DNA from 2 places in the Pseudoalteromonas sp. SR45-1 genome. Region 2 is predicted to be linked to the other one. Evidence: riboswitches for the same ligand, from Rfam matches in the RefSeq annotation. Region 2 holds a riboswitch; the other holds the start of a gene.
What was found. A riboswitch is a leader RNA that binds a small molecule or an ion and turns the genes downstream of it on or off. The one in region 2 is predicted to bind cobalamin.

Region 1: another riboswitch for cobalamin. It lies ahead of H5089_RS06605 (ABC transporter ATP-binding protein); the one in region 2 lies ahead of H5089_RS03830 (TonB-dependent receptor domain-containing protein).

Annotation. Positions count from the first base shown of each region.
Region 1 covers NZ_JACJDR010000005.1:11,533-26,902, forward strand. Annotated here, with positions in the region: gene rarD (EamA family transporter RarD) at 1-15, shown strand, start outside; gene H5089_RS06585 (response regulator) at 32-1,267, opposite strand; gene H5089_RS06590 (DUF413 domain-containing protein) at 1,354-1,728, opposite strand; gene H5089_RS06595 (LysR family transcriptional regulator) at 1,820-2,692, shown strand; gene H5089_RS06600 (porin) at 2,859-3,791, shown strand; cobalamin riboswitch at 3,854-3,988, shown strand; gene H5089_RS06605 (ABC transporter ATP-binding protein) at 4,235-5,047, shown strand; gene H5089_RS06610 (iron ABC transporter permease) at 5,049-6,053, shown strand; gene H5089_RS06615 (cobyric acid synthase) at 6,058-7,542, shown strand; gene cobO (cob(I)yrinic acid a,c-diamide adenosyltransferase) at 7,535-8,134, shown strand; gene H5089_RS06625 (cobalamin-binding protein) at 8,134-8,994, shown strand; gene ung (uracil-DNA glycosylase) at 8,991-9,653, shown strand; gene H5089_RS06635 (DUF3545 family protein) at 9,741-9,929, opposite strand; gene tal (transaldolase) at 10,143-11,093, opposite strand; gene yaaA (peroxide stress protein YaaA) at 11,319-12,098, shown strand; gene H5089_RS06650 (mechanosensitive ion channel family protein) at 12,219-13,175, shown strand; gene H5089_RS06655 (BON domain-containing protein) at 13,749-14,069, opposite strand; gene srmB (ATP-dependent RNA helicase SrmB) at 14,343-15,370, opposite strand, start outside.
Region 2 covers NZ_JACJDR010000002.1:298,710-314,079, forward strand. Annotated here, with positions in the region: gene H5089_RS03780 (hypothetical protein) at 1-406, shown strand, start outside; gene H5089_RS03785 (hypothetical protein) at 412-924, shown strand; gene H5089_RS03790 (hypothetical protein) at 1,027-1,533, shown strand; gene coaD (pantetheine-phosphate adenylyltransferase) at 1,569-2,060, opposite strand; gene H5089_RS03800 (TetR/AcrR family transcriptional regulator) at 2,259-2,912, shown strand; gene thiI (tRNA uracil 4-sulfurtransferase ThiI) at 3,010-4,467, shown strand; gene H5089_RS03810 (ketopantoate reductase family protein) at 4,493-5,395, opposite strand; gene H5089_RS03815 (VanZ family protein) at 5,388-5,741, opposite strand; gene H5089_RS03820 (YajQ family cyclic di-GMP-binding protein) at 5,894-6,376, shown strand; gene H5089_RS03825 (hypothetical protein) at 6,565-7,359, shown strand; cobalamin riboswitch at 7,414-7,598, shown strand; gene H5089_RS03830 (TonB-dependent receptor domain-containing protein) at 7,635-9,461, shown strand; gene msrA (peptide-methionine (S)-S-oxide reductase MsrA) at 9,552-10,088, opposite strand; gene H5089_RS03840 (efflux RND transporter permease subunit) at 10,174-13,272, opposite strand; gene H5089_RS03845 (efflux RND transporter periplasmic adaptor subunit) at 13,276-14,328, opposite strand; gene H5089_RS03850 (DUF2982 domain-containing protein) at 14,575-15,279, shown strand; gene H5089_RS03855 (hypothetical protein) at 15,302-15,370, shown strand, end outside.

The sequences.
Region 1 (15,370 bases), on a different contig from region 2:
GCCGCAGAAGTATAATTAACTAATAAAATGGTTAACTAACTACTTTATTACGACCAGATTCTTTAGCGTCGTAAAGCTTTAAGTCGGCCTGTTTTAAAAGTTCATCAATTTGATAAACAGGCCCGTTTGCAAAGCCAATAGAAATGGTGAATTTTATTTTAGCTTTACTAAACTCTTGGCTATTCATTTCTATAAAATACCTAAAGCCTTCAAGGCGTTTAAGGGCTTCTTGTTTATCTGCATCTATAAAATAAACTGCAAACTCTTCACCGCCTAAGCGCGCTACTAAGTGCTTTTTAAAGTATTTACTGAAGCAAATAGAGAGCCCTTTTAATACTTCGTCGCCAACATCGTGTCCGTATGTATCGTTAATTGATTTAAAGTGATCAATATCAAGCATAGCTAAAGCACCGTCACCTTTAATATGTTTTATTTGCTTTAATGATTTTTCAGCTTCTTCAAAAAAGTAACGACGATTTGGTAAATTAGTTAAATAATCCGTGTTGGCTTGTCGCCTTATGGTGGCTATAAGGTCTAACATATCGACGTTTTGACTAAGCCTGCAGTAAAACTCTTCGCTATTAAAAGGTTTGTGCAAATAATCGTTTGCGCCATTTTTTAAAAATAAACTAGAAAGCCCTACAGAGTCAGAACCCGAAATACCAATAATAGCTTTTTCATCATTGCTATATAAGCGACGAATCTCGCTACATAGTTCATCGCCATTCATATTGGGCATTTCATTATCAGTAATAATAACTGAAATATCAGGTGAAGCTTCAAGCAGGTTTAACGCTTCTTGTCCGTCTTGTGCTTCAATAATTTGATACTTATGGCGCACTAATAAACTACAAATGTATCGTCGGGTCGATTTAGAGTCGTCAACAACGAGTACTTTTACATTTTCGTTGCGAGGCAGGCGCTGTAACTGTTTTTCGAGGTACTGATAAGCTTGTTTATTTTCTTTAATGATGTAATCGATGATTGGGTATTTTTCTACAGTGTCGCGAGTTTTTTTATCAATATTGCCCGTCATTACAATAGTTGGAATGTCTGCATTAATAGTACAAGGTACAGCCTCACCTAATGGGGCATCAGGTAATATAAAGTCAACTACAGCGCAAAAATAGCTATTTTTACTTATAAGCTCTTTTGTTTGCGCTAATGACTCAGCTATATCAACTTCATAACCAGCCTTAAGCGCGATGTGCTTTTGCACTCGCGCCATGGCAGGTGTATCTTCAACTATTAGTATTTTTCGCGTCACGGAACAACCCTATATATATTTTGCAAAAATATTTGCTTATACAAGTTGTAACTGTTAAAACGCAAAAAAGCAAATAACTTAAATACTTACAGATTATCCGCTTCTGAATAATACTCTTGGCTAATCGGCGCCGGGCTCGACATTTTTGAACGGCCAAATAAAGTATGAAACTTAGTTTTGCAGGTCGTTAGTTTTAAGTATTTTACCCAAGCTCGTTCGATTGGGTTGGTAGGTTCTTGTGAGCCAGTTACGACTGCTACAAACTGTTCTTGGTGTTCGTTTTGCGGCTCAATTGTTTTACTGTATAAGCCTTTTAAAACAACTCCGTGTTGTTCAAGTATGCTGGCTTCTAATAAGGTGAAGTTTCCGCTGCGGCTAAAGCCTCGTGGAAAGTTTTGATCATCATAAAATTGACGTTGGCTAACAAATGCTTGGCGTAGTAATGAAATGTTATTGCTCATAGCTTTATCCTCATACCTTAGTAATTAGCTGGAGTATGATGCAAGTTTGGCAATTTATTAAACAAATTATTTTTATCGTGAGGATAAAAAATTGGATATCGATTTATTAAAAACATTTGTTGAGGTAGTGCGTACGCGTCACTTTGGTAAAGCGGCCGAAAACCTTTATATTACGCAGTCTGCAGTGAGCTTTAGAATTCGCCAATTAGAGCAAGGACTTGGTGTTAATTTGTTTATTCGCCAGCGTAATAACATTCAACTTACAGCACCTGGCGAGCGTTTATTACCCCATGCACAAATGATTATTACGGGCATGCAACGCGCCAAAGTGGATGTTGCGCTTGCCGATAATATGCATAAGCAAATTAGCTTAGCAGGAACGCCCAATATTTGGGATGCTTTTTTACAGTTTGGTATAACAAATATTGTATCAGCGATGCCGGGCGTGTCATTAGTCGCAGAAGTTAAAGCACAACAAGAAAGCACTCGGCTGTTATTAGAACGCACGCTTGATTTGGCAATATTGTTTGATCCACCAAAAGTAGACGAGCTAGTGGTAGAGCGAATCTGTGAGTTGCCAATCATTCCCGTAAGCGGATACGACACTGCAACGAACGAAAACTTTTTTGATAATCAGTATGTATATGTTGATTGGGGAACTACTTTCTCACTTTGGCATGCGCGTCAGTTTACCGGTAAAACACCGCCTTATTTTAGAACCAGCACAGGACGTATTGCACTTGATTTAATACTGCAATGTGGCGGCAGTGCATTTATACCTCAAGTATTGGTAGAAGGGCATTTAGAAAAAGGTGAACTGTTTCATGTTAAAGATGTAGAAAATACCTCGCGAGACGTGTTTATAGCGTATCACAGAGACAACGAGCAAAAAGAGTTAATAGAAACCTTAGTTAATTTACTATCGCAAATGACCCCAAGCTTGTCATTAAAGAAAAGTAAGTAAGTTCGGCCGTTTATTAGGCTTTCATGTTATTTTGATTTCAAATTTAATGCATTTTTATTAATAAAAAAAGACATTAATATTTCCATTGTAATATTACTGTCATTTAGCGGTGACAAAATGCAGCAGTTTTAAAAATTAGTCTTTTGTGATTATCCAAGGAAATAACATGAAATTTGTAAAATCGAGCTTATGCTTAGCACTATTAAGTGGTTTATCTTTTAATGCACTTGCCGATGTAGACATTTACGGTAAAGCGAATGTAACAGTGCAATCATCTGATGACGGCGAAGGATCTTTTACTGAGATAAAAAGTAATGCATCTCGTCTTGGTGTTAAAGGTTCTGAAAAAATAAATGATAGTTTAGAAGCGGTATATAAGTTTGAGTTTCAAGTTGATATGTCTGATGCTGATTCAAAAGGCGATAACGACGACAATATTTCTGCGCGTAACCAATACGTTGGTTTAAAAGGTGCGTTTGGCCAAGTGGTTATTGGTCGTAACGATACTGCGCTTAAACAATCTCAAGGTAAGTTAGACTTGTTTAACGACCTTGAAGGCGATATTAAAAATGTATTTAAAGGTGAAAACCGTTTAGGGAATACTGTTAGTTATTCATCAAACTCATACGAAGGTTTTAAAGTACTTGCTACTTTTGTAGCTGAAGATGATGTAGACGCTGATAACGGTTACTCAATGGCGGTTACTTACGGTGACGTGGCACTTAAAAAGAGCGCAGTATATGCCTCTATCGCAGCCGATAGTGAAGTAAATGGCTACGATGTAGTACGCGCGTCAATCCAAGGTAAAGTTGAAAACTTTAAGTTAGGTGCAATGTACCAAACACAAGAAAAAGTTGACGGCAGCGCAGAAGCGGATGGTTATCTATTAAATGCAGCTTACAGCATGGGTAACAACACATTTAAAGTACAATACCAAGACATGGACTTTGACGACAGCGACGATAAGTCAGCAATATCAGTTGGTCTTGATCACAAATTAAATAAAAACATTAAAGTATTTGGCTTTTACTCAAGCTTCGACATGGACAACAACGTTGACCAAGACTACGTAGGCTTAGGTATGGAATACAAGTTTTAACTATTCGCTAAATTAGTTAAAACACTCCCTTTTTAACCGCGCTCTTTTGAGTGCGGTTTTTTTTTGCTTTAAATTATTTACTTAGCCGCCCATAATAGAGCTTCATTTGGAATGAGGTGCGAGTCCTCGACTGTTCCCGCAACTGTAATTAGCGCAAAGCTTTAAGTCAGATACAAATGGTATAATACCAATTTTATTAAAAACATGATCTTTCTAGCGAATTAAATAACTTACTAACTTCGTTAAAAATTATTCATATAGAACAAGTATATGTCATAATTTCCGCCTTGTTATTAAGCTATTTATTTGTCGCTATAATAAATCACTAATTTAATGCAATTGGTATGAATTCTTTTAACGAGCGGGTTTACTCATTTTTTCTTGTAGTGCATTAGTATTTTTATCGCATTTTTAGTGAGTTTAATCCCGTCTAGGACTGACTATTGCACACTCAAACGCCATTAAATATACCATTACTAAACGTTAAAAACGTATCGTGGGGTATTGGCAATAAAACGATCCTCAAAAAAATAAACCTTAAAATAACCACAGGTAAATTTGTTGGTTTAATTGGCCCCAATGGCGCAGGTAAATCGAGCTTATTGCGTTGTTTATATCGTTTTAATAAACCCAGCGATGGCGTTGTAGAGTTTAACAGCACCGATATTTGGCAGCTAAAAAGCGATGAGTACGCAAAAAAAGTAGCGGTTGTTTTACAAGAAACCCCGTCGCAATTTAACTTAAGCGTATTTGATGTTATTGCACTTGGGCTAACGCCTCATAAATCGCTATTTAGCTCAGTAACTAACATTGATAAACAAAAAATTACCCAAGCTATCAACACTGTAGGGTTGGCAGATCATATCGATCAAAGCTTTGAGTCACTTTCGGGTGGTGAAAAGCAACGTGTCTTGATAGCCCGCGCCATAGTTCAGCAACCTCAGTTGTTAATAATGGACGAACCAACTAGCCATTTAGATGTTAAATACCAAATACAGGTAATGGAGCTTGCTAAATCGTTGGGTGTAACGGTGTTTGCATCGTTCCACGATTTAAACTTAGCTTCTGCAATGTGCGATGAACTAGTGGTTATTAAAAATGGTGAAATTACACATACAGGCACGCCAAGTGAGGTATTAACCGAAAACATGCTAGGCGACGTTTTTGGTGTCTGCGCTCAAGTAAATAACCACCCGCAAATATCGGAGTCGGGAAATAGCATCCCTCATATCACTTACTTTTATGGTTACGAATAATATGAGCGCAGTTAATACTCGCCAATCACTTGCGCTATTTATCAGTGCTGCAGCTGCTTTATTTAGCTTATTTGCAGCACTTAGTTTTGGCGCAGCAGAGACCTCACTTCAAGATGTATTTAATAGCTTTTTACTCTCAAATGATGCGTCTTTTAATTCGCGTATTATTTTTGAACTAAGAATGCCACGCACATTACTCGCCTTTTTAGCCGGCTCTGGCTTAGCAATTGCGGGGCTTATTTTACAAACGGTAACGCGTAACCCTTTAGCCGATCCTTACTTATTTGGTATATCGTCGGGTGCCTCATTTGGCGTGGTGTTACTTATGGCATTAGCAGGTATTAGCGCAGGTTTTATGTTATCGGCAGCAGCGTTATTAGGTAGCTTACTTGCCATGAGTTTATTAATACTTATTGCAGGTAGGCAGCAAAGTGCACAGGTAGAATCAATGCTATTAGCTGGTGTTGCTCTGTCGTTTTTATTTAGTGCATTTACCAGCTTGTTACTTTATTGGAGCGATCCTCAGGCGGTAGCCGCTATTTTATTTTGGACACTGGGCAGCTTTGCTCGTGCACAGTGGGCTACGCTTAGTTTGCCTTTATTGGTAATCACATTGTGTACGTTTGTAATGCTGAGCTTTAGAAGGCAGCTAAATGCTATGTTACTTGGCGATGAAAGCGCAATTACATTAGGTGTTAGGGTTCAGCGCTTTAGAATACTTATGCTGGTGTTGAGCTCATTAATTACCGCTGTGCTGGTGGCTATGTGTGGTGGTATTGGGTTTGTAGGATTAATGGTGCCGCATATTGTGCGCTTTTTTATATCCCAAGGCACCATCGCTGGCTTACTGGTAACCAGCTTGGTGGGCGGTACATTTATGGTGTGGGTTGATGTACTTTCGCGCTCATTGCTGAAAAACCAAGAACTGCCCGTAGGTGTTATTACTGCAGCTATTGGTAGCGTGTTCTTTTTGAGTTTATTGTTTTTTAGAAAGCGAAGGGTGTAATTCCATGAAAACCTTAATGGTGCAAGGCACTACATCAGATGCTGGTAAAAGCACTTTAGTTGCTGCCCTTTGCAGGGTGTTTGCTAAGCGAGGGGTAAAGGTTGCGCCTTTTAAACCACAAAATATGGCACTTAATAGCGCAGTAACAAAAGATGGCGGCGAAATTGGTCGTGCGCAAGCTTTGCAAGCAATAGCAGCTAAAGTAGAGCCAGAAATAGACTTTAACCCTATATTACTTAAGCCTAATAGCGACACGGGCGCACAAGTGATTATTCACGGAAGAGCCATTAGTAATATGGAAGCGGGCAAATATCACGACTATAAAAAAGTGGCGATGGATGCAGTAATTACTTCACATAACCGCTTAGCTAAACGCTTTGAATTACTCCTTGTTGAAGGGGCTGGGAGCCCTGCTGAAATAAATCTGCGTGAAAACGATATTGCTAACATGGGCTACGCCGAAGAGGTAGATTGCCCAGTAATTATAATTGCTGATATTGATAAAGGCGGCGTATTTGCACACTTGGTAGGTACGCTTGCGTTGTTAAGCGAGTCAGAACAAGCGCGCGTAAAGGGTTTTGTTATAAACCGCTTTAGAGGCGATATAGGTTTGCTGCAAGGCGGGCTTGATTGGCTTGAAGAATACACAAACAAACCCGTACTTGGCGTATTACCTTATTTACACGACCTTGCGCTTGATGCTGAAGACGCCGTCGCAATTGATAATAACGTAACTAACGCCACAATTAATATTGCAGTGCTGCTTGTACCCCACATTAGTAACCACACCGATTTTGATGCACTGCGTTTGCACCCAAACATTAATATAAATTATGTGCGCCATACGCAAACGATCCCAGACGTTGATCTGATAATTCTCCCAGGCAGTAAAAATGTGCTGGGTGATTTAAGTTTTTTGAAAAATGAAGGCTGGGACACTCAAATTAAGCGCCACTTACGCTATGGTGGTAAAGTACTTGGTATTTGTGGCGGCATGCAAATGCTGGGCAATACGCTCAACGATCCCGAGGGTATTGAGTCATCATTAAAGCAAGTAAATGGGCTTGCTCTGTGCGATTTTGAAACCACGCTAACAACACAAAAAGTATTAACTAAAATAACCGCTACACTGCTTTTAAATAACCAATCAACACCCTGTAGTGGTTACGAAATTCATGCAGGGATTAGCCAAGGTGCAGCGCTTAATAAGCCATTTTTAACCTTTGATGAAAGCCACCCACATGGCTTTACGTTTGATGGCTTTATTAGCGATGATAACGCCATTGCGGGCACTTATTTACATGGCTTATTTGATGAAGCCGATGCTACATCGCAAATTTTAAAATGGGTAAAACCAAGCGCCTCAATTAACCCAATTAGTATTGCCGCTCACCGCGAGCAGCAGTTAGAACGATTAGCAACCATGTGCGAAACGCATTTAAACATACAGCAAATTATCTCGATTTATGAAGGGCACAATAATGACTGAACAAAACAACGATAAGCATAAGCAGCGCCAACAAAAAGTAAAAGAACAAGTGGATGCACGTGTTGCCGCCGCACAAGATGTAAAAGGTATTTTTCAGGTAATTACCGGTAATGGTAAAGGTAAATCAACCTCAGGCTTTGGCGTTGTAGCACGCTGCGTTGGACATGGTAAAAAAGCAGCCGTTTGCCAATATATTAAAGGTACGTGGGAATGTGGCGAGCGTAATTTATTACAAAGTGCAGGTGTTGAGTTTGTTGTAATGAACACCGGTTTTACTTGGGATACACAAAATAAAGAAGCCGATACTGCAGCCGCCCAAGCAACATGGCAAGAGTCAAAACGCATGCTTGCTGATAGCAGTATTGATTTAGTATTACTCGATGAGCTTACGTATATGGTGACATACGGCTATGTTGATTTAGATGAAGTAGTAACAGCGCTTAATAACCGCCCACCCATGCAGTCAGTTATTATTACAGGGCGTGCAGCGCATCGTACTTTAACCGACCTTGCCGACACAGTAAGTGAAGTGCGTAATGTAAAACACGCATTCGACTCAGGCATAAAAGCGCTCGAAGGGTTTGATTACTAATGTTTAAAGCGTTTTCTATTGGGGTGCTGCTTTTTTGTGTATCGGGCAGTGCACTTGCAGAGCTGGCTAATGATTCTAAAAAACTGCGAATAATCGCGCTTGCACCGCACATTGTCGAAAACCTATTTGCCATAGAGGCGGGCGATAATATTGTGGGCACGGTTGATTACGCCGACTACCCAAGTGAAGCCCAAAGTATTGAGCGCATAGGGGGTTATTACGGCATCTCGCTTGAAAAAGTGTTAGCGCTTAAACCCGACTTAGTTATTGCGTGGAAAAGCGGAAATCAAAGCGAAGATTTAGCCCAAATAGAGCGTTTAGGTATAAAAGTGTATTTGAGTAACCCCGTCACAATCGCTGGTGTAGCCGACGAGTTACTTACTTTTGGTGAATTTACAGGGAATATTGAGCAAAGCCAGCAAGCGGCAAATGCATTTACACAAAAACTAAACGCGATTATTAAAAGCCAGCAAGATAAAAAAAATATTACCGGATTTTATCAGTTATGGGCTGAGCCTATGATGACGGTAGGTAAAAACACATGGATAAATCAGCTGATTGAAACATGCCATGTAAGCAATGTATTTGCACAGAGCGTTACAGATTACCCGCAAATTAGTATCGAAAATGTTATTGTTACTAAGCCACAAGTTATTATTATCCCTGATGAAAAATCAAAAACACCACAGCCGGTTGTTAATTGGCAAAAGTGGCCAGAAGTACCAGCAGTTAAAAATGATCAATTTATTAGCGTAAATGCCGATTTATTACATCGTTTTACCCCGCGCATGCTAGATGGACTCGCGGATATGTGTGTTAAAATAGACGCATCACGTAAACAGATTAAGAGTACGCAATGAGCAATTGGGCTACATTTTTAGAAAGTGAATTACAGCAACCTTACATACAGCAAACGTTAGAGTATGTGGCTAATCGCCGCAATGAAGGTGTTGCTGTTTACCCGCCTGAAGCTCAAGTATTTAGTGCTTTTGATGCCACCGCACTTAATGACATCCGCGTCGTAATTTTAGGACAAGACCCATACCACGGGGAAGGGCAAGCGCATGGCTTGTGTTTTTCGGTATTGCCTGATGTAAAAAAACTGCCACCGTCGCTTAAAAATATGTACAAAGAGTTAGCTGTCGATATCAGCGGGTTTATTATTCCTGAGCATGGTTACCTGCAAAGCTGGGCAGATCAGGGCGTGTTTTTACTCAATACAGTATTGACCGTTGAGCAAGGGCAAGCGCATTCACATAAGCATTTAGGATGGGAGCTATTTACCGATAATGTAATTGCCCATATTAATAAGCACTGCGAAGGTGTGGTATTTATTTTATGGGGGGCACATGCACAAAAAAAAGGTAAAGACATAGATAGCGCTCGCCATCATATTTTAAAAGGGCCGCACCCATCGCCGCTTTCGGCGCATAGAGGCTTTTTTGGTTGTAAGCATTTCTCACAAACGAATGAGTTATTGCAAGCCAAAAAAAATAAGCCAATTAACTGGCAAATCTAATTTATTCTAAAGAACTCAAATTGTTTAAACCATTAAAAAAGGCTTCCAGATTCTGGAAGCCTTTTTGTTTAGTTGGGGCGTATTGAATTAAAAATCGAGCTCATCAATTGCAATACTGTCTGTAAAGTAGTCTAGTTCTTGTAGTTCTTTACGTAGGCGCTGTTTGTCTTTTATTGCTTCTATTTCACGCCATTTTCTTTTTTTATTTTTCTGAGAGGTTTTTCTTGTTGTATCTGGTCCTTCTAATATCTCTAATATATCGTTTAGGCTATCCATGAACTTCTCCTATTGATTTTATTGACCTCAAGAATACCTATACCACAGGCCTAGTTAAAATAGAATAAAAAAGTGACAGTTATGTTACATAAGTGTGATTAATTGATGAAGGTTTATACGAAGATTATATGAAGGTTAAATAGAGAAGTAGCCTATTTTAGGCATAAAAAAACGCCGCTATTGCGACGTTTTCTAAAACACGATTATAGCAAATTACATTGCTTTAAAACGCGCTTCTAGTTGTTCTTGTGCATCAGCAAAAGAGCGAATACCTTCAGCTAGTTTTTCAGTAGCCATAGCATCTTGGTTATGTAACCAACGGAACTGCGCTTCTGTAAGTGGCTCTGGTTTTGGCTCTTTAGGAATATCTGTTTCTAGCAAGTATTCCTGTGCGCCTTCAAGGTTACCTAAATCTTCTAAAAGATTAGGGCTAATAGTTAGCTTGTCGCAACCAGTAAGAGCAATAATTTCGCCTGTATTACGGAAACTTGCACCCATCACAACTGTTTTGTAATCATGGCGTTTGTAAAATTCAAAAATGCTGCGTACAGACTGAACACCTGGATCTTGTAGCGGATCGGTTGGTTTTTCCATACCGTTAGCAACATGCCAATCTAAAATACGACCAACAAATGGCGAAATTAGAAATACGTTTGCATCGGCACATGCGCGAGCTTGGGCATCGCTAAATAGTAAAGTAAGGTTACATTTAGTACCTTCTTTTTCTAGCTGCTCAGCGGCTTTAATGCCTTCCCACGTAGACGCTACTTTGATTAAAATTTTATCTTTGCTTACACCTTCTTTTTCGTAAAGGCTAAGTAGGGTATGTGCTTTATCAATAGTCGCTTGCGTATTAAACGAAAGGCGTGCATCTACTTCAGTAGAAATATAACCAGGTACAATCTCACTAATTTCTTTACCAAGTAACACGGCAAAGTAATCACATGCTAGTTCAAGCTGTTTAGCTGGCTCTTGCTCGGTTTCTTTTGCATAGCTCCAAGCTTTATCTAGGTAAGGCTTATATGCTTCAATCTCGCTCGCTTTTAATAAAAGCGACGGGTTTGTAGTTGCATCTTCTGGTTGATGCTTTTTAATAGCTTCAATATCACCAGTGTCGGCTACGATAGATGAATGTTGTTTTAGCCTTTGTAGAGCTGAAGTCATTTGCTTTCCTCATTCCAAGCAAGTTAAAAGAAAAATCTAATCACTCTTAATATATACAATCCATACTGCAACAGTGTGACAATGCTTGATAGGTCTTATGTCCTTATCAATAGAAAAACGGCAATGCATGGGTTATTAAGAGAGGATTTATTTAAACAAAACGTGCTTTTCGTTTCATTTAATGTTGAAATTGACACTAAATAAATTACAAGTCAATAGCTAACTATGATCACTGTTATTTCACCTGCAAAAAATCTTGATTACGAAACGCCACCCGCAACAGACAAGTTCACTCAGCCTGAATTACTAGAGCACAGCGAAGAGCTCATGAAAGTATGCCGTGAACTAACACCAGCGCAAATTGGCAGTTTAATGAAAATTAGCGATAAGCTATCTGGGCTTAACGCAGCACGCTTTAGTGAGTGGGCACAGCCGTTTACACAAAGTAATGCTAAACAAGCAGTGCTTGCCTTTAATGGCGATGTATACGGCGGTTTAGATGCAAGCACGCTTAAAGCTAGCGAGCTTGATTACGCACAAAACCATTTGCGTATTCTCTCGGGTTTATACGGCTTATTAAAACCACTTGATTTAATGCAAGCTTACCGTCTTGAAATGGGCACCAAGCTTGAAAACTCGCGTGGCAAAAACTTATACGAGTTTTGGGGCAGCGTAATAGCGAACAAACTAAACGACGTATTAAAAGCACAAGACGCGCAATACTTAGTTAACCTTGCTTCAAACGAGTACTTTAAAGCGCTAGATAAAAAAGCATTAAATGCACAAATTATTACCCCACACTTTAAAGACTGTAAAAACGGTCAATATAAGGTAATTAGCTTTTACGCTAAAAAAGCACGCGGCATGATGGCGCGCTACATTATCGAAAATAAAGTAACGCAATTAAGTCAGCTTAAAGAGTTTACTGTGGCGGGTTATTACTTTAGCCCTGAGGCAACAGTTAAAGAGCTTGAGCCGGTATTTATGCGCGACGAACAAAATTAGGTCATAAGCTTAAATAAACAATTGAAAAGCCATGCATTGCATGGCTTTTTTGATACTGGCGTTATATTTGCAACTATATCTAATATTAATGAGATTATTAATTAAATAGGTGCAAACAAAATGATCAGTATTCCGTCAGTTGGCGAAGCCGAAAAACTAATAGAGGAAAAGCTCGGAGGGTGGTTTGATGTTGTTATCAGCCATATCCCTAATTTTATAGTGGCAATTGTAATTGCCATAGTATTTTCAATATTGGCGCGCTTTGCTGGCAAGCTGATGAAAAACGTGTTGCGCCGCTCTCTCGATTCAACGCAAATTGCCGACTTAATGGCGTCAATATTTAAAGTTATTGTGTTGTGCATAGGTTTATTTATAGCGCTCGATTTTGTTGGCTTAAAAGGCACTGTTACTTCGCTACTTGCTGGTGCGGGTATTGTGGGTTTAGCCATTGGTTTTGCGTTTCAAGACATGACCGAAAACCTAATTGCAGGTATAGCAATGGGTGTACGTAAGCCATTTAAAACAGGTGATGTAATAGAAACCGATGATGTGTTTGGTTCGGTGCATTCTATAAACCTACGTAACACGCTAATAGAGAGCTTTTACGGGCAACTAATACTTGTACCAAACAAAGTCTTATTTAGAAATGTACTAAAAAATTACACCACGCTAGGTATAAGACGTATAGAAGTACCCGTAGGTATTTCGTATGGCGACGACATAGAAAAAGCAAAAGACGTTATAGTCGATAAGATTAACGAATTTGACTTTGTAATACGTAAAGACGAAACCGCTGTATACGCTGAAGGTTTTGGCGACAGCAGCATTAACTTACTGGTGTGGTTTTGGATTAAATACCCAGGCGAGCCTGACTTTATGACGGTACGCCACAAAGGTGTTGTTGCCGTTAAGCAAGCATTAGACGAAGCTGATATTAGTATTCCTTTCCCAATTCGTACTTTAGATTTTGGTATTAAAGGCGGTGAGAAACTCGATGCCATGATAAGCGATAAAATAAGCCAGCAGTCATCCAATAAAGACAGTAGCGACGGTGCTGACTCTAGCCAAAGTGAGTAATTTAGTTAAAACTCATTAGGCAAAAGCATTGGGAAATAGTTACTTACCAGCAGCGCATTTTTACAGAGTAAAATTGCGCTTTTTTTATAAACGGATTATTAGCTAAAAGTTTAAATACCTAGTTTTGTGTTTATTGAATATCAATTCTAATTAGTTGCGTTTGGTCATGGGAGTATTAACAAGTAAAAGTAGTGTTTACCCAACGATTTTTTTACTGCCTTTGCTGCACACTCTGAAATAACGCCCTCATCTATTTCAATAACTAAATCATCCTTTTTAAGCCCGTTAGGTCGGCTTAAGAATCTGTGTAAGCTTTTTCAGTATCAATTGGGTTAACTTAAGGGTTAAAAGAGCAAAGACAAACACGCTAGCGTCAATTCTAAATCTATCTTCTTAAGTATAAGTGTGAGCTATCGTTTTAAGGGGAGGAATAATCGTATTGCTTAGGCTTTATTTTATCTTTTTTACAGCAGCAAAACTTGCCTTAAACTGAATATAAAAAAGCGCAGCTTGTGTTGGAGTAACAAGCCGCGCTTATGAATTAGTTATACAAATAGGTTTTTGTGGTGCGTATTAAATAACGCTAATTTTGTTACGAATGATTTTAACCCCATCCATATTTTCTAAAAACTTTTGAGCTAGTGCGCGCTGAAAACCAGTTTGTGCTTCACCGTATAAATCTACTTCACCATTTTTTACCTGCACGCGAATATCACTTAACGCTAGGTTAGGATTAGTTCGTAGGGTGTTGGTGATAGCTTGTTGTAAGTTAGGTTGAGTGGCTACACTGCTTACTACGGCCATATTGGTTGCTGCACTTACTTTTGTAGCGCAAGCTAATAAAAATAAACAACAAAATGATACTAAAGCGATAGTTAACTTGAAGCGGTTCATAACTTAATCCTTACATTACGGTGAATAGTGCAGCCACAATATGGAAATTCCATCGGCTAGGTTATCTTTGTAGTTACAATTTCGGTGCCAATATTAACGCCATGAAATATAAGGGAATTTTATTAAGTGGGAATTCAGGTGGGCAAAAATTACATTTAAATGAGTATGAGTTACATGCTTGGGTTACATATGTAACAGGTACAAACAGCAGAGCCTGTAAGGCTTGCATTAAAAAAGCCGACAAAAGTCGGCTTAGAATAAAAATATGTTAGGTTACTTTTTCTTTTTAACCTTGGCCTTTTTCTTGGCTTTCATTTTTACTGGATCTTTACGCTTTTTAGCCGGCGGCTTAGCTTCTTTATGCTGTGGCTCAACACCTTTAATTACACGGCGTTTTAGTTTTTGTTCAACGTAGCGCTCTACTTTATACAAAATACCAATGTCGTGTGCTTCAACTAATGATATTGCAATCCCTTTTTTACCAGCACGGCCAGTACGACCAATACGGTGTACGTATACGTCGGCAGTGCGCGGCATATCAAAGTTAATAACGTGGCTAATGTCAGATACGTCAATACCACGTGCAGCTACGTCGGTAGCAATTAAGATACGTGTTTTGCCACTGTGGAAGTTTTCCATGGCTTTCATACGTTTGTCTTGTGGCATTTCGCCGCGTAACCAAGCTGCTTTAACGCCGTTATTGGTTAGCTCGCCAATCAGTGTTTCTAAACGCTCACGGGTTTTAACAAACACAATTGCTTTAGTCACGTCTGGACCATTTAAGGTATTTACTAAAAGCTCTAGTTTATGATGATAGTCATCGGCTAAATGTACCCACTGGTGAATTTTAGCTTTTTCTTTACGTGACGATTCAGCTTCTAATAGAGCTGGGTCGTTTAATGTTTTTTCAGCAAACCTTTCTACGCTGTCACCTTCGAGTGTTGCTGAGAATAAAAAACATTGGCGACGATTTTTAGCTTCGTCACAAATACGGCTCATTTCTTTTTTGAAACCCATATCTAACATGCGATCTGCTTCATCAATAATAAGCATTTCTACGTGTTCAGCATGAAAGTTTTCGGTTTCTAGGTATTCCATTAATCGACCTGGTGTGGCGATTAAAATATCGTTATTTTTTTCAAAAATTTCTTTATGCGTGCCGTAGTTAATACCGCCTGTTACTACACCAATTTTTAGGTGTGTGCGTTTAGCTAGCAGTTCACATTGTTCATGAATTTGATAAGCCAACTCACGAGTCGGGGTCATAACGAGGACGCGCGCAAAACCAGGATCACGACGTG
Region 2 (15,370 bases):
GATTAATAAGCCTAATAAAGAAAGAGTGTATTTGTCTTTGGTTATGAGTATTTCATATTCATTTAGTATATTTACAAATCTGGATACGGTAACTTATCTAGATTTTTTGTTTTCCGATATTTTAACTCTCCTAGTTATTATTTCCCTTAGGCGGCTCTGGCATGGTGGTATTACCTATCTATATATCATTACTGGCTTAGCTGTAAACTCAGCTTTACATTTTCTCATGCATTACGACATCTATATATCAAATAATACAAGCTACTGGTGGCTTTGGAATGCTTACGTAATAGGGGTTAACGCTGCTGATTTCATAATGGTAGCTATATTTTTTATAAACAAAGATTTTTTAGCTTTAGCTGCAATTAAAATATGGTTCCACAATAGTATTATGAAAAAGGAATAGAAGTAGTGGCTGATATACTTTGGGGTCTGGTAGATTTAGGATATAACGTAGCAATACTATTTACATGGTTTTTCCTAATCGCATTTTTATATAACCTATCAGCGAGTATTAATAAAAATGATAAAAGTAGAGCGCATCTTTCATTTATAATGATGGTTTCATATATATCTAGTCTTTTTATGGATCCACTGATTGAAAATCCTCACCTAAATTACTTCTATTATGATCTTGCTACTATTAGCGCCCTGATACTTTGGCGATTTATATATAAAAAATTAGTACCAATTGCTTTTGACTATTTAATTGTAGGGCTTTTTATTAATGCATGTTTATTTTTAGGTATGCATTACGATATTGAAATTGCAGGTACTCTTTACTATTGGTGGTTTTGGACAGTTTATATTTTTGGAATGTATTTTGTCGACTTTACAATGGCATTGGTATTAATCATCAATAAGGATGTTTTAGGCTTAAACAAGCTTTTAAGGTGTGTTAGAAGGTTAAGTTTAGATCGCTGAGGCAGTAAAGCTCAACTTAAAAGAAGAGTGATTTTGTGCATTTTTTATGTTGCCGTTATATGTTAAGCGGTACAATAACGGTTTATATAGTGTTGGGGTAAGATGATTGAGCTACTTTTAAATACAAATATCTCTTTTTATATAGGTGCTTTTGTACAGTGGGGCTTTTTGATGGCTTTTCTATATTCTTTAGTAAGCTCTATAAATAACGCAGATAAAAGCATTGTTTGGCTATCTTTCATCATGGCACTTTCTTACTCTTCTAGTATTTTTATTGATATGGATTCGATAACTTACTTCGATTTTTTCTTATTCGATAGTATTACTCTATTTGTTATTATTTTATCTGGTTTTTTTATAAGAATTAGCGGTGTATACATTTATTTATTATTTGGTTTAGGTATAAACACCTTACTATTTTTTGCAATGTATATAGATAATGATGTTATGCACCATTATGAATTTTGGTGGTTCTGGTGGGTGTACATAGTAGGTATAAATTTTACAGATTTGACCATGGTTTTAGTTTTCTTTATAGGTAAAGATGTTTTAAAACTTGCTTGGTTAGAAGGAAAGCTAAATAAAGTGTTTAATAAAAGGACCTATTAGTAATGGTTTTCAGTGCTAACAGGCCTTATTTATTATTAACTGGTACCACAGCCCAATTTAATTTTTAGCGCTTTGACAATTACAGGGTCTACAAACTCGCTTACATCACCATTGTGACGTGCTACTTCTTTAACAAGCGTTGATGAAATAAATGAATTTCGCTCTGCGGGTGTTAAAAATACACTTTCTAAATCAGGATTCAGGCGGCGGTTCATGTTAGCTAATTGAAATTCATAGTCAAAATCAGATACAGCCCTAATACCACGAATAAGCACATTAGCATTGTGATCGCGCGCAAGGTCAGCCAATAAGCCAGAAAAACCAATGACCTTAACATTATCTAAGTGACTTAAAATAGAGTTTGCAAGTTCAACACGTTCTTCAAGGTTAAAGCAGGGTTTTTTACTTGGGTTGTTCGCAACCGCAACTAATACAGTATCAAACATTTTAGCTGCACGTTGAATAAGATCTGTATGACCATTGGTTAGTGGATCAAAGGTGCCCGGGTAAATTGCAATAACTTTCATAATGTTCACTATTTATGATTTTAGCGCTAGTTTAACAGTGTTTATGCCACAAAGCAGCCTAGCTAATAAAGCATATAAACACTTACTTTCTTTGAACAGGTCAGTCCATGGTGGGAGTGTTTTAATGATTCATATTTGTTTATACTGTTTACCTCTTTTGAGTGTAATGTAGCCTATAGATAATTTGAGTATTAGCATATGAATACCAAGGATAAAATAATACACACCAGTATTTTGTTGTTTAACGAAAATGGTGAGCGTGCAATAACGACAAATCATATTGCATCAAACTTAGGGATGAGCCCGGGTAATCTTTATTATCATTTTAAAAATAAAGAAGACATTATCCGTCATATTTTTGCGCTGTATCGCGATCATTTAAATACTCACTTTAAACCTATTAATAAAGATGATGATGCATTTAATCATTTAACGGCTTATTTAGATTCGTTATTTGAATTGATGTGGCGTTACCATTTTTTTTACGACAATCTTGGCGATATACTCGCCAGAGACACTGAGCTAAAACAAGCTTACATTGATTTTCAGTTAGAGTTATTAGAGCAAGTTCGTAAAATTATTCTAGGTCTTCGCGATAGTGAAATGATTGCTATTGATGAGCAAGATGTCATTGATTTAGCCCATACACTAAAGTTAACTGTTAGTTTTTGGACGCCTTATATTAAGGCTCGTAGGCCAAGCGGTACCCTTGCTGAGCAAGATATATATCACGGTATTTTAAAAGTACTTACATTATTTAGAGCGTACAGTACCGATAAAAGTATTGATAAAATGAACCTATTACGCGAAAAATACACTGAGTTAGCGCAACAAGCCCCAACTGTTGTTTAGCCGTTGCCCTTTGGTTGTTTCCTAGACGCTGAATTTTTTGCTATAATCGCGCGCCAAATGCCTGGGAGCGCGAATTCCCGCAGTCTAAGAGTGAACTATGCTTAAATTTATCGTCAAACTACATCCTGAAATAGCCATCAAAAGCCGTTCGGTCCGTAAACGCTTTACTAAAGTGTTAGAAAATAACATTAAAATTGTATTGCGACGTCTTGACGAAAAAGTACAAGTAAGAAATAACTGGGATAATATTTCAGTTGTTACAAAGCTTGAAGATGCACAAGTTCGCCTTGATTTTATCGACAGCCTTAAACGCATACCTGGTATCGTTCAGTTTATTGAAGTAACTGAAACGCAATTTGAAACTCTTGATGACATCTATCAAAAAACAATAGCGTTAGTGGGTCACACAATTGTGGGTAAAACCTTTTGTGTGCGTGCTAAGCGTATAGGCCAGCACGACTTTACCTCGACTGATTTAGAGCGTTATGTTGGTGGTGGGCTAAATCAACATATTGAAGGCGCAAGCGTAAAGCTTAGCCGTCCAGAAGTAACAATACGCTTAGAAGTAAAAGACGATAAAGCTTACATTGTTTCGCAAACGCATTTTGGTATGGCGGGCTTTCCACTACCAACGCAAGAAGACGTGCTTTCGCTTATGTCGGGTGGTTTTGACTCTGGCGTAGCAAGTTACCAAATGATTCGTAAAGGCGCACGTACGCACTTTTTATTCTTTAATTTAGGTGGCGCAGCGCACGAGATTGGTGTTAAGCAAGCGAGCTATTTTTTATGGAAAAAATACAGCTCAACACATAAAGTGAAATTTATAACAGTTGATTTTGAACCTGTTGTTGCTGAAATTCTAGAAAACGTTGAAAACAGCCAAATGGGTGTTGTACTTAAACGTATGATGATGCGAGCAGGAAGTGTAGTGGCTGAAAAGTTAAACATTCAGGCGCTTGTTACTGGTGAAAGTATTGGCCAAGTATCTAGTCAAACATTAGCGAACTTAAGCGTGATTGACCGTGTTACCGAAACGCTTATTTTACGCCCGCTAATTCAAAATGATAAACAAGAAATTATTAATCTTGCTCGCCAAATTGGTACAGCTGAAATGGCTGAAACGATGCCTGAATATTGTGGTGTTATTTCTAAAAAGCCGACAGTTAAAGCCAAAATTGAAGTAATAGAAGCCGAAGAAGAAAAGTTCGATTTTGATGTGCTAGATACAGTAGTAAATAACGCGCGCATAATGGATGTACGCGATATTGACGTAGAAGCCAAGCAAGAGCTAAAAGAGGCTGAGTCGGTTGCTGATTTACCTGCAGGCTCTGTAGTAATTGATATTCGCTCACCAGAAGAAGAAGAAGCTGCACCGCTTGCAATCGATGGTGTTGAAGTGGTGCATTTGCCGTTCTTCCGTTTGGCTACTAAGTTTGGTGATTTACCAAAAGACACTGACTACTATTTATATTGTGACAGAGGCGTAATGAGCCAACTACAGGCACTTATGCTGCACGAACAGGGCTTCGAAACTGTAAAAGTTTATCGCCCGTAAAGTTAAAAGCTTATATAAGCGTGGTTTATACCACGCTTTTTTTTGCCTGAATTTTGACTAACAACTCATCGTTGTAAGGCGTTGGAATACTGTGAAGTTTACCTTGTTGGCTAATATAGCCACATATAGCTGATATTTCAGTTTCTCTATTGTGAGCTATATCTTGCTGCATTGATGAGTAATTATTTGCGGTTAACTCCATTATTTTATAAGCGGTATTGAGAGCTTTAATTAATGGGATATTAAGCCCTTGAGCCTTTGCAATATTGCATGCTTCAGTGAGTGCATTAAAAATTATTGTATTGTACTTAGGTGCACGTAATTCGCCATTTTTTACATTACTTAAAGCGCTTAATGGATTAATGGCAATATTGACGAGTAGCTTTTCAAAACGAAGCTGCTGAATGTTATTAGTAAACTTTAGGTTGGGTATTACTTTAAAAATATCAGCTATTGGCGCACTATTTTGAAGTGCAAGCTCATTACAGCCACCAATAACGCTTTGTCCTTCACCTGTGTGTTGCACAATATATTGGTTTGATTTAAAGCCCGCTATGCTTGTCGTTAAAAAGTAGAGTGCTTGATGGGTGTTTAGTTGGTTATTTATCTCATCAGCGTTGCCCATTCCATTGTGCGAAAGTACAACAGAGCAATGTGTTGGTAAAAATGGCTTTATTTGAGAAAACGCATCAAGCACTTGAAAAGCTTTAACGGTAAATAAAATTACATCAAATTCAGTTGCTTTATCTAGCTGATTTAATGAAATAAATTTAGCGTCAATTTTTTTTGATGCACCCTTACCTCTGCTGTAAAAGCGGGTGTTTGTTGGGTTTTTACGAGTTAAAACACTGACATTATGCGATGCGCTCAAAAAGTGGCTCAGCAATAAGCCAATAGCGCCATCGCCAACGATTAAAATATTAGCCATGTGGGTTCTTTTTTCGAGGTGTAAAAATTACTCTAAGTAAAAAGTAGCTTGCAGCACCTGCAAAATCAGCAAAAAAATCACCAAGTGATGCTTGCCTATAAGGTAGTGCGTCTTGCATTATTTCTATCGAGGCGCCATAGCCTGCTAATAAGAGTATTTGAGCATATAAAGGAAGCTTAAAAGCCTTATCCATTATTATGGCTAATATAAAAAAAATCCCAAAATGGGCGACTTTATCAACATGAGGGAATAAATTTACAACGCCACCTTTTATTTCTTTAGCAAATAAAAAGGTGAAAGCCACTATGCTGATTAAAAAAACTGCTTGATAAACACGCCTTGTCACGACAAATCCTAAAATCGCTTAAAAAAGAGGCGCAAGTATATCAAACTAATTTAGTATCGCACCTGAACAAGATGCAGAAAAATGTAAAGATTTATAATTTTAGCGTTATAATTGCCACATAAAATTAAGATTAAATAGTTAGGAGTATACTAATGCCTTCATTTGATATTGTATCTGAAGTAGAAATGAACGAAGCTAAAAATGCGGTTGATAACGCAAACCGTGAACTAGAGACTCGCTTTGATTTTAGGGGCGTTGATGCATCTATTGAGCTAAACGATAAAACAATTAAGCTTAAAGCAGAAGCTGACTCTCAAGTTATGCAGTTGTTCGATATTTTAGCGGGAAAAATTTCAAAGCGCGGTATGGATGTAGCTAGTTTAGAACTTCAAGATATTAGCCGTGCAGGAAAAAATGTATTTCGTAACGTTGGGTTAAAACAAGGTATCGAAAAAGACATGGCCAAAAAAGTGGTTAAAGCCATTAAAGATTCAAAAGTTAAAGTACAAGCCGCTATTCAAGGCGAAGAAGTGCGTGTGACAGGTAAAAAGCGTGACGATCTTCAAGAGGCAATGCAGGTAGTACGCAGTGCCGATTTAGGTCAGCCTTTTCAGTTTAAAAACTTTCGCGACTAATTTATAAACTGTTTTTAATAAAAATGCTTTAATTTGTCTATATTTGCAGACAGATTAAAGCTACTTAATTTTTTACAACTTTCCCACCTTATCCTCTCGTAGTTCTGCATGTATTAATCCACCTTTTGATATTTAAGCTATTATATTTAATTGAATATAATAAAAATTTCACTCTAGAAGGTATTAAAATGAGACCCCATCAATTATTTCTGTTATTTGTTTTGCTTATATTTACCAAGCCAAGCTTATCAAAGCCAGTTGATATTGATGTATTGGTCGAAGATGGCTACTTTCCGATTATTATTAACGCGCAAAAAAAGCAGGGCTTTGCTCCTGAGTTTATTAATATTTTAAACGACGCACAGGAGGAATTTAACTTTATACTTATTTCTTTACCTGTAAAAAGGCTTACTTTGTCTGTTGAAAAAAATAACTTCGACGTTTTATTTTTAATGGCAATGCAATGGCTGCCAAAAACAACGCAGAAAAACATTGAAAAAACTGAATTTTATACCATCACCAAAAACGAGCTTTATACACTCAAAGAGAATGCATCAGAACAAACTTATTTTGACAATCTGGACAAATTAACCAAAGTTGGGGTTTTAGGGTACTCGTATCAATTTGCAGGATTTAATACAAATGCCGAATACTTGAGAGAAGAGCACCAGGTAAGCCTTACAATCGATGAATTCAATGTAGTTAAAATGCTGCTATTAAGGCGCGCTGAAGTCGGGGTTTTAAACAGTATTGCTTATCAGTATTTTAAAAAGCAGAATATCTTAAATATGGATTTACTATTTAAGAGTGACGTACCAGATGCAGTGTATGAAACACATTTTTTGATTAACTCACAATCAAATAAAATATCTAGTCGCAAAATGGATGAAATATTAAATTTACCTACTACACAAATGCAACTTCAGAAGCTACTTGATAAGTACGGTATTCCTTCAAGCTATAATAATACAGCACTGAACTGAAATAGCTTTTAGCTATATAGACGTCCATTGACATTTGTAAACAAAATGCTCACAATGACGGCATATTTTCAAGGTGCTTGCTAGCCACTTCATGTAATGATTTTTTTAGCAGGATAATCGGGAAGTTGGTGCGTTTTCATGATGACTACAAGCCCAACACTGCCCCCGCAACGGTAGAGTATTGCATGTTTTTATGTGCTTACTGAGTCCGGAGACCGGCCTTGATGCAATCTTACTTACTTAAATCTTTGCGGTGGGCAAAGGTAGGGGATCTCATGTTAAACAAAACAACTCTAGGCGTTGCAATTTCTGCTGCGCTTTCATTTTCTGTGTCTGGTGCAGAGCAATCAATTGAAAAAATAACCGTTACAGCTAATAAGTTTGAGCAATCAATTAACGACGTTTTAGCGAGTGTAAATGTTATTGAACGTGCTGAAATAGAAGCTAGTAACGTACGCGATTTACCTACACTTTTAAGCACGCGAGTGGGTTTTCAAGTTAATCCAAACGGTGGTTTTGGTCAAAATACAGGTGTGTCACTTCGTGGTACAGGCTCTGGCGATACGTTGATTTTAATTGACGGTGTACGTACAGGCTCAGCAACACTTGGTCAAAAAGCACTAAATAATGTCCCTTTAAATAGTATTGAACGCATAGAAATTATTAAAGGCTCTCGCGCGGCTGTTTATGGCTCTGATGCACTCGCTGGTGTTATTAATATTATTACGCGTGAGTCAGATAACTTATCCCTAAGCGCTACATTTGGTTCTGACTCTTATCAAAATTATCAAGTTGCAGGTTCTGTAAAATCAGATGATATAACAACAGCATTTAACGCAGGCTTTGAAAAAACAGATAACTTTGATGTACTGCAAGGCGTAGCACCTGATGAAGATGGCTATGAAAATAAAAACCTTGGGTTTAAAGTAAACTACACCGATGCACATTACGGCGACTTTAAGTTATTAGGCCAATACAGTGAAGGTTATGCAGATTACGACAGTAGCTTTAGCCCAGCAGATAGTACGATTGAACGAGATGACTTTAAAAACTATCAACTTTCTGCAGGTTGGAGCAAAAACTACACTAACCAAACGCATAGTATTGATTTAGCGCTTTCAACAGATGATTCAGACAATACATATGTCGATTTTTCAGTTGGGCCAACAACAAGTACCTTTATAACTAAACGCGCACAAATTGATTATAACGGCCAGTACCTGTTATCTAATGAACTTAACATTAGTGGTGGTATTAATTGGTACAACGATGATGTGTCGCATAGTTCGCAACCATTTGTTGAAGACAGCCGCGATGTACTTGCTGTGTTTGTAGGTGCTTACTATGATGCAGATAAAGTACTGGCTAATTTAACTGTTCGCCAAGATGATGATGAGCAATTTGGCGACGAAACAACGTATACAGCCGCTGCAGGTTATCATTTATCTGAAGATGCAACATTTCGTATAAGCCAAAGTACTGGCTTTAAAGCTCCTACATTTAACGATTTATATTATCCACTTTATGGTAACCCTGATTTACAACCTGAAAAATCAGTAAACCGTGAGTTAGGTTTGAGTGTAGATTTTGATATCGCGCAAGTTGATATTGCAATATTTAGAAACGATATAGAAGATAAGATTGATTACGATGCAAACTTTGCATTGGCTAATATCGATGAAGCACGTTACGAAGGGGTTGAATTTAGCTTATCTCAGCAGTTTTTTGGTTTTGATAGCAACCTTAACTTTGCTTATTTAAGCGCTGAAGACGAAGAAACGGGCGCAGAGTTGCGTAATGTTGCTAAACGTACTTTTAACTGGGAACTTGCAAAACAGTTTGGTGCTTTTGATGCAAGCTTAGACATGCAATACCGTAGCGACCGACAAGGTGCTGTGACGCGCTTAGGCTCTTATACACTCTGGAACCTAGCGGGTAATTATCAAGTAAATGAACATATTGAAGTTTCACTTCGTGTAGAAAACTTATTTGATAAAGAATATAACGCTGTTGATTCAAACACTGATTTTACAACGGGTGAAGTGTATTACTACAACACGCCAGAGCGTCGCTTTTTTGCAGGCGCAAGCTACCAGTTTTAACGGTATTTATTAATATTAAAAAGCCCGACATATGTCGGGCTTTTTAATGTTTAGCTAAGTTTAACTAATCAATTTAACTGCTCAAATTAGCTAGTCAGTTAAGAACTCTTTAAATACGGTTTCAAACTTATGTAATTTAGGTGCTATTAAAATACTACAGTAACCCTGCTGTGGGTTTTCGTTATAGTAATCTTGATGATAATGCTCTGCTGGATAATACGTAGTGGCAGGGCTGACTTCTGTCACAATTGGCTCAGCGACATGGCTTTGCAGTTGAGCTATCATTTCGTTGGTTTGCTTAAGTTGAGCTTCATCGTGATAGTAAACCACACTTCTATATTGTGTGCCTATATCGTTACCTTGGCGATTCAATTGTGTTGCATCATGCAGTGTGAAAAACATTGCTAAGAGTGTTTCAAAGCTAACTACAGTCGCGTCAAATTCAATTTTAACAACCTCAGCGTGACCGGTTGTGCCTGAGCATACAGAATCATATGTTGGGTTATTTGTTTCACCACCGGTGTAGCCAGAGCTTACGGTTAGTACGCCATTTACACGTCTAAATGCAGCATCTATACACCAAAAACAGCCGCCACCAAATGTTGCTACTTGCGTTGTTGAGCTCATAAGTATTCCTAAAATGTATATGGGGTTTAAAGGCGAGCATAAATTGTATGCGCCGCAACAACAAGGTTACGGCGCAATTAAGAGGCTAGATCTCTTCGAAAGGTTTTTCAGCGGCTTGTTTGTCTAATTTTTGCTGTAAAAACTCAGGTGATTGAGTGTTACGTGCAAGTGCATAATATGCAGCAGGTACAACAAAAAGAGTTAGTAGGGTCGATACAATAACCCCAGTAAACACGACTACACCTATCACCATACGGCTTTCAGCGCCCGGACCTGAAGCAAGTACTAAAGGTACCGAACTCATAACCGTAGTCAGCGAGGTCATAATAATAGGGCGCAAACGCTGAGTTGCTGCTTGCAAAATAGCTTCACTAAATTCAACGCCTTTATCGCGTAGTTGGTTAGTAAATTCTACAATCAAAATACCGTTTTTAGCACTTAGCCCTATGAGCATGACAATACCTATTTGGCTGTAAATATTTAAGGTAAGTCCTGTAGCCCAAAGTCCGAACATAGCGCCCATTAAACCAAGTGGTACGGTAAGCATGATGACGAACGGATGCATAAAGCTTTCAAACTGTGCTGCCAGTACTAAAAAGGTAACAGTGAGTGCAAGTATAAATACGTAGGTCATCGCTGATGCGCCTTCGTAATAAAGCTGCGACTCGCCTTTGTAATCTACGGCGCCATCTATATCGTTTTCTTGCGCGGCTACTTCGTTTAAAAAGTTAAGCGCTTGCTCAAGCGTATAACCGTCGGCTAAGTTGGCGCTTAATGTAATTGCGCGCATACGGTTGTATCGGTTTAAGCGCGATGCGGTTGCTTCTTCTTTTAAGCTGATAAGGCTATCAAGTGGGACTAGTTCACCGCTTCGTGATTTAAGGTATATATTTGAAATGTCAGTAGGGTTAGTAAAGTCTTCTTTCGTCCCTTTTAAAATTACATCGTATTCTTCACCGCGGTCAATAAAGGTTGTAACACGGCGCTGGCCAAGCATTGTTTCAAGTGTACGGCCTACATCAGATACTGAAACGCCTAAATCAGCGGCCTTGTTTTTATCTATGCTGACTAAAAATTGCGGAAAGGTTTCTTTATAATCATGATCGATTCTTACTAAACCTGGGTTTTGTTCGGCACGCTTAATTATACGGTCACGCCAATCGGCAAGTTGTGCATAATCATTACCTTGCAATACAAACTCAATAGGGCGAGATGAACCACCACCGCCAATACCACGGCGCATAATGGCAAATGCACGAACATCGGTAACTTCTTGCATTTTACCGCTTATTTCGTCCATTACTTCCCATGTTGAGCGTTTGCGTTTATCCCAATCGGCCATACCAACAATAGCAACACCGCCGCTGCCACCCCAGCCAGGTACTCGAACAAGTACGCGACTTAGCTCACCTGCTTGCGAGTAAGGCATTAAGCGTTCTTCAATTTTAGCCATATTAGCGGCATTATTTTCATAACTTGCGCCCTCAGGGCCGCTCATCATAATAAAGAACGTGCCACGGTCTTCTTTTGGCGTTAGCTCAGAGGGGACTTGTAAAAACAACGAGTAACTAACAAAGCCCGCTAATAATAGGCTCACCATTAAACCCCATTTACGGGTTATGTTGGTGGAGAGTGAATTACGGTAACTTACTTCAATTTTAGTAAACTGGCGGTCCATCCATTGGCTAAATTTATTTGGTTTGTCTGATACTTTAAGTACTTTAGAACACAAGGCTGGTGCGAGAGTCAGCGCTGTAACACTTGAGAAAAATACGGCAGCACTTACCGCCATTGCAAACTCAGTAAATAATGCCCCTATACGGCCATCCATAAACACCAATGGCACAAACACCGATATTAGTACAAGCGTGGTTGCGACAATGGCAAAACCAACTTCACGCGCACCTCTATATGCAGCTAGTAATGGCGGCTCACCCAGTTCAATACGACGGTGAATGTTTTCAAGCATTACAATGGCATCATCTACTACTAAACCAATAGCCAGTACTAAGGCAAGTAAAGTTAGTAAGTTGATTGAGTAGCCCATTGCTAATAAAAACATAAAGCTACCAACAAGTGCGACCGGTACGGTAACCGCAGGAATAAGCGTTGCTCGTATATTGCCTAAAAACAAAAATATAACGAGTACGACTAAACCCATAGAGATGGCAAGTGTGCTGTAAACTTCACTAATTGATTCTTTAATAAATACAGACGAATCGTAGCTGTCTTGAATTGTGGTGCCTTCAGGTAGGTTACGTTTGATTTTTTCAAGTTCACTGCGTGCGTTATCTACTACGGTAAGCGTGTTTGCTTTAGCTTGTTTTACAATTCCTAGGCCAATCATGTTGCGCCCGTTACCACGAAATAAGCTTTCGTCATCGGCAGCTTCTAATTTTACGTCGGCAACTTCACCTAAACGCACTAAATAACCTTCTTCACCACGTTTAATAACAAGGTTTTTAAAATCGCGCTGATCTTTATAACTACGTGCGGTACGCACGGTAAAGTCGCGATCTATTGATTCTATTTCGCCGGCAGGTAATTCAACGTTTTCTGTACGCAGTGTATTTTCAATATCGCTCGAGGTAATGCCACGTGCAGCCATTGCTTGGCGGTTTAGCCAAATTTTCATGGCGTATTGGCGCTCACCACCAATACGCACGTTAGATACACCATCTACAACGGCTAAACGGTCAACAATAAAACGCTGTGCGTAATCAGAGAGCTGTAACGAGTCCATTGTTTCGCTGTTTAATACAAACCATGCGATTGGGCTTTCATCACTATTTGACTTAGACACTTCTGGTGGGCGTACCTGATCGGGTAAACTATCAAGTGCACGTGCTACACGTTCGCGTACATCGTTAGATGCGGCATCTATATCGCGGTTAATATCAAACTCAATGGTAATGTTTGAACGCCCATTACGACTAGATGAGTTTATACTTTTAATGCCTTCAATACCGGAAATTCGATTTTCTATTATTTGCGTTATTTTTGTTTCTATAATTTCGGCAGAAGCACCTGTGTATTCAGTGCTGATATTTACTATTGGTGTTTCAATATCAGGGTACTCACGAAGTGGCAGCATAGTAAATGCAACCAGACCAAAAGTAAGAAGCAGTAAATTAATTACTATGGCAAAAACGGGGCGTTTAACGCTAGTATCAGTAATTTTCACGTATTACCCCTTTACGCTTACTTTACTACCAGAGCGAATTTTTATTAGCCCTTCAGTAACAATTTGCTCGCCATCATTTAAACCTTCATCGATAGCAACCCAGCCATTATTTCTGCCAGCAACATGCACTTCAACCTTATTGGCTACTCCGTCTTGAATTTGAAAAACAAAGTGTTTGTCTTGTAAAGGGATAACCGCTTTTTCTGGCACCATTAAAGCTTGGTTACTGCTTAGCTCAAGTGCTGTATTTAGTAACATACCAGGGCGAAGTAATCCTGATTTATTAGCAAAACTTGCAGTTACTTCAACACTGCGTGTTACCGAATCAATACGCGAGCTAATATGCGTTACCTTGCCGTTAAATGTCTGCCCTGGGTAGGCATCGTTTTGGGTAAGTACTTTCATACCTATGTTTAATTGTGCTAAATATTTTTCAGGTACTTTGAAGTCAACTTTAATAATACTAATATCATCAAGTGTGGTGATTATTGTTGTGTTGCTTACGTAGGCGCCAACTGATATTTCACGCTTACCTAACAGGCCTGAAAATGGCGCGGTAATAGTCATTTCATTTAACTTTGTTTTAGCGCTTTCTAGTTGAGCTTCAGTGGCATCAACACGAGATAATTGTTCTTCAAGTAATGACTTTGCCGTTGATTGCGAGCGTGAAAGTTCGGTAAGGCGATCTAACTGGCGTTTTTCCTCACGTAAGTTAATACCGAGTTCTTTAACTGCAAGTTGCTCTTGTTGGCTTTGTAACTGTACTAATTTTTGTCCTTTACTGACTAAGTCGCCATCTTTAAAATATATATCTGTGACATAATCGTTTTGCGCACTTTTTATATAAATAGCTTGGTTTGCACGTGCACTACCGATGGCCTCTATCATCACTGCGTTTTCCTCAGAGGTAACAGTATGAGCCGTTACTTGGGTAGACATTTGTGATGAATCGGCTTGTTCGCCGTGGCTAGCGGGTAAATATAAATAAACGCTAAATATTAGAAGTAACGTAATAATAAATGGAAAAAGTGCTTTACCTGATTGTCTTGAGTACATTGATTTCATACCTGAAAATGAATTGTAAGTATTGTACGAAATAAGACCGTGAAAAGACGGTTATGTATCTCATAAATTTGTGCGTTAAGCGTAAAAGTAAATAAGATTTATTCATTGTTCCTATTTTGTTGAGGAAAAAGCGGTAATGTATGAAATTTAAAACTAGCTGTAACTTATGTATAACAACAAGAAAGGTCATAATTTGGGGCATTATTATGTTTGTTTTTTATATGGTGTTTTACCAATATGGATAAATCTGACAATGTCATTAAGTTTCGGGCACAGGGCGCGCGAAACGCAATTGAGGCGATTGTTGTAGGTGCTATAGGCTTAGTCTTTATTATGTTATTTAATTTACTGAGGCCGGGTGAGATTAGCATACTTGAAATATTTTTAGTGAGCTTGTGCCTTGTGGCTATTTTTATTGGATTTTTAAAATCTCAAGAACCATACCATAGCCTTATATTAAGCGAATCTGAGCTCGTTTATTGCCACAAGTACGGAGCTTGGTGTATGCCTCATAGTAACTTTCATCACAGTGGAATACCCAAAGTAGAAGATGGCTTTGACTATTTAGAATTAAATGCGGTTGGCGTTAAGGTAAATGATATAGACGACTTTTTATCAAGCATAGCGCCTAGAATTGCAGGGAAATTATTAATAGAGCAGCGTAATTTATTTATGCAAGTCGTTCAAAAACATTGCAAAAATGGCAATTGCCCATCAGAATGGTTAATAGAAGATACACATTACACATCCCATAAAGGGATAAGCTATACTGGGCTTATAGCCATGTTTGCTAATAGAACTAAGCACCTTCAGCAGCTAACAGGTTACGATTTATTATTGCCTGCCAGCGTTTTAGATAGAGATATTTGGGCATTTAGTGCTAACTTAAATAAGTGGAAGCGCGAGCCTAGTCAGTTTATAGCGTCGCAGCTTAGTAATTAAGCTACGACTGTAGGAAAGAAAAATGAGTCAAGAGAGAGCCTTTTTAAAAAGTGGTCGAAACACCATAATACATAAAGATAAAAAGCATGAT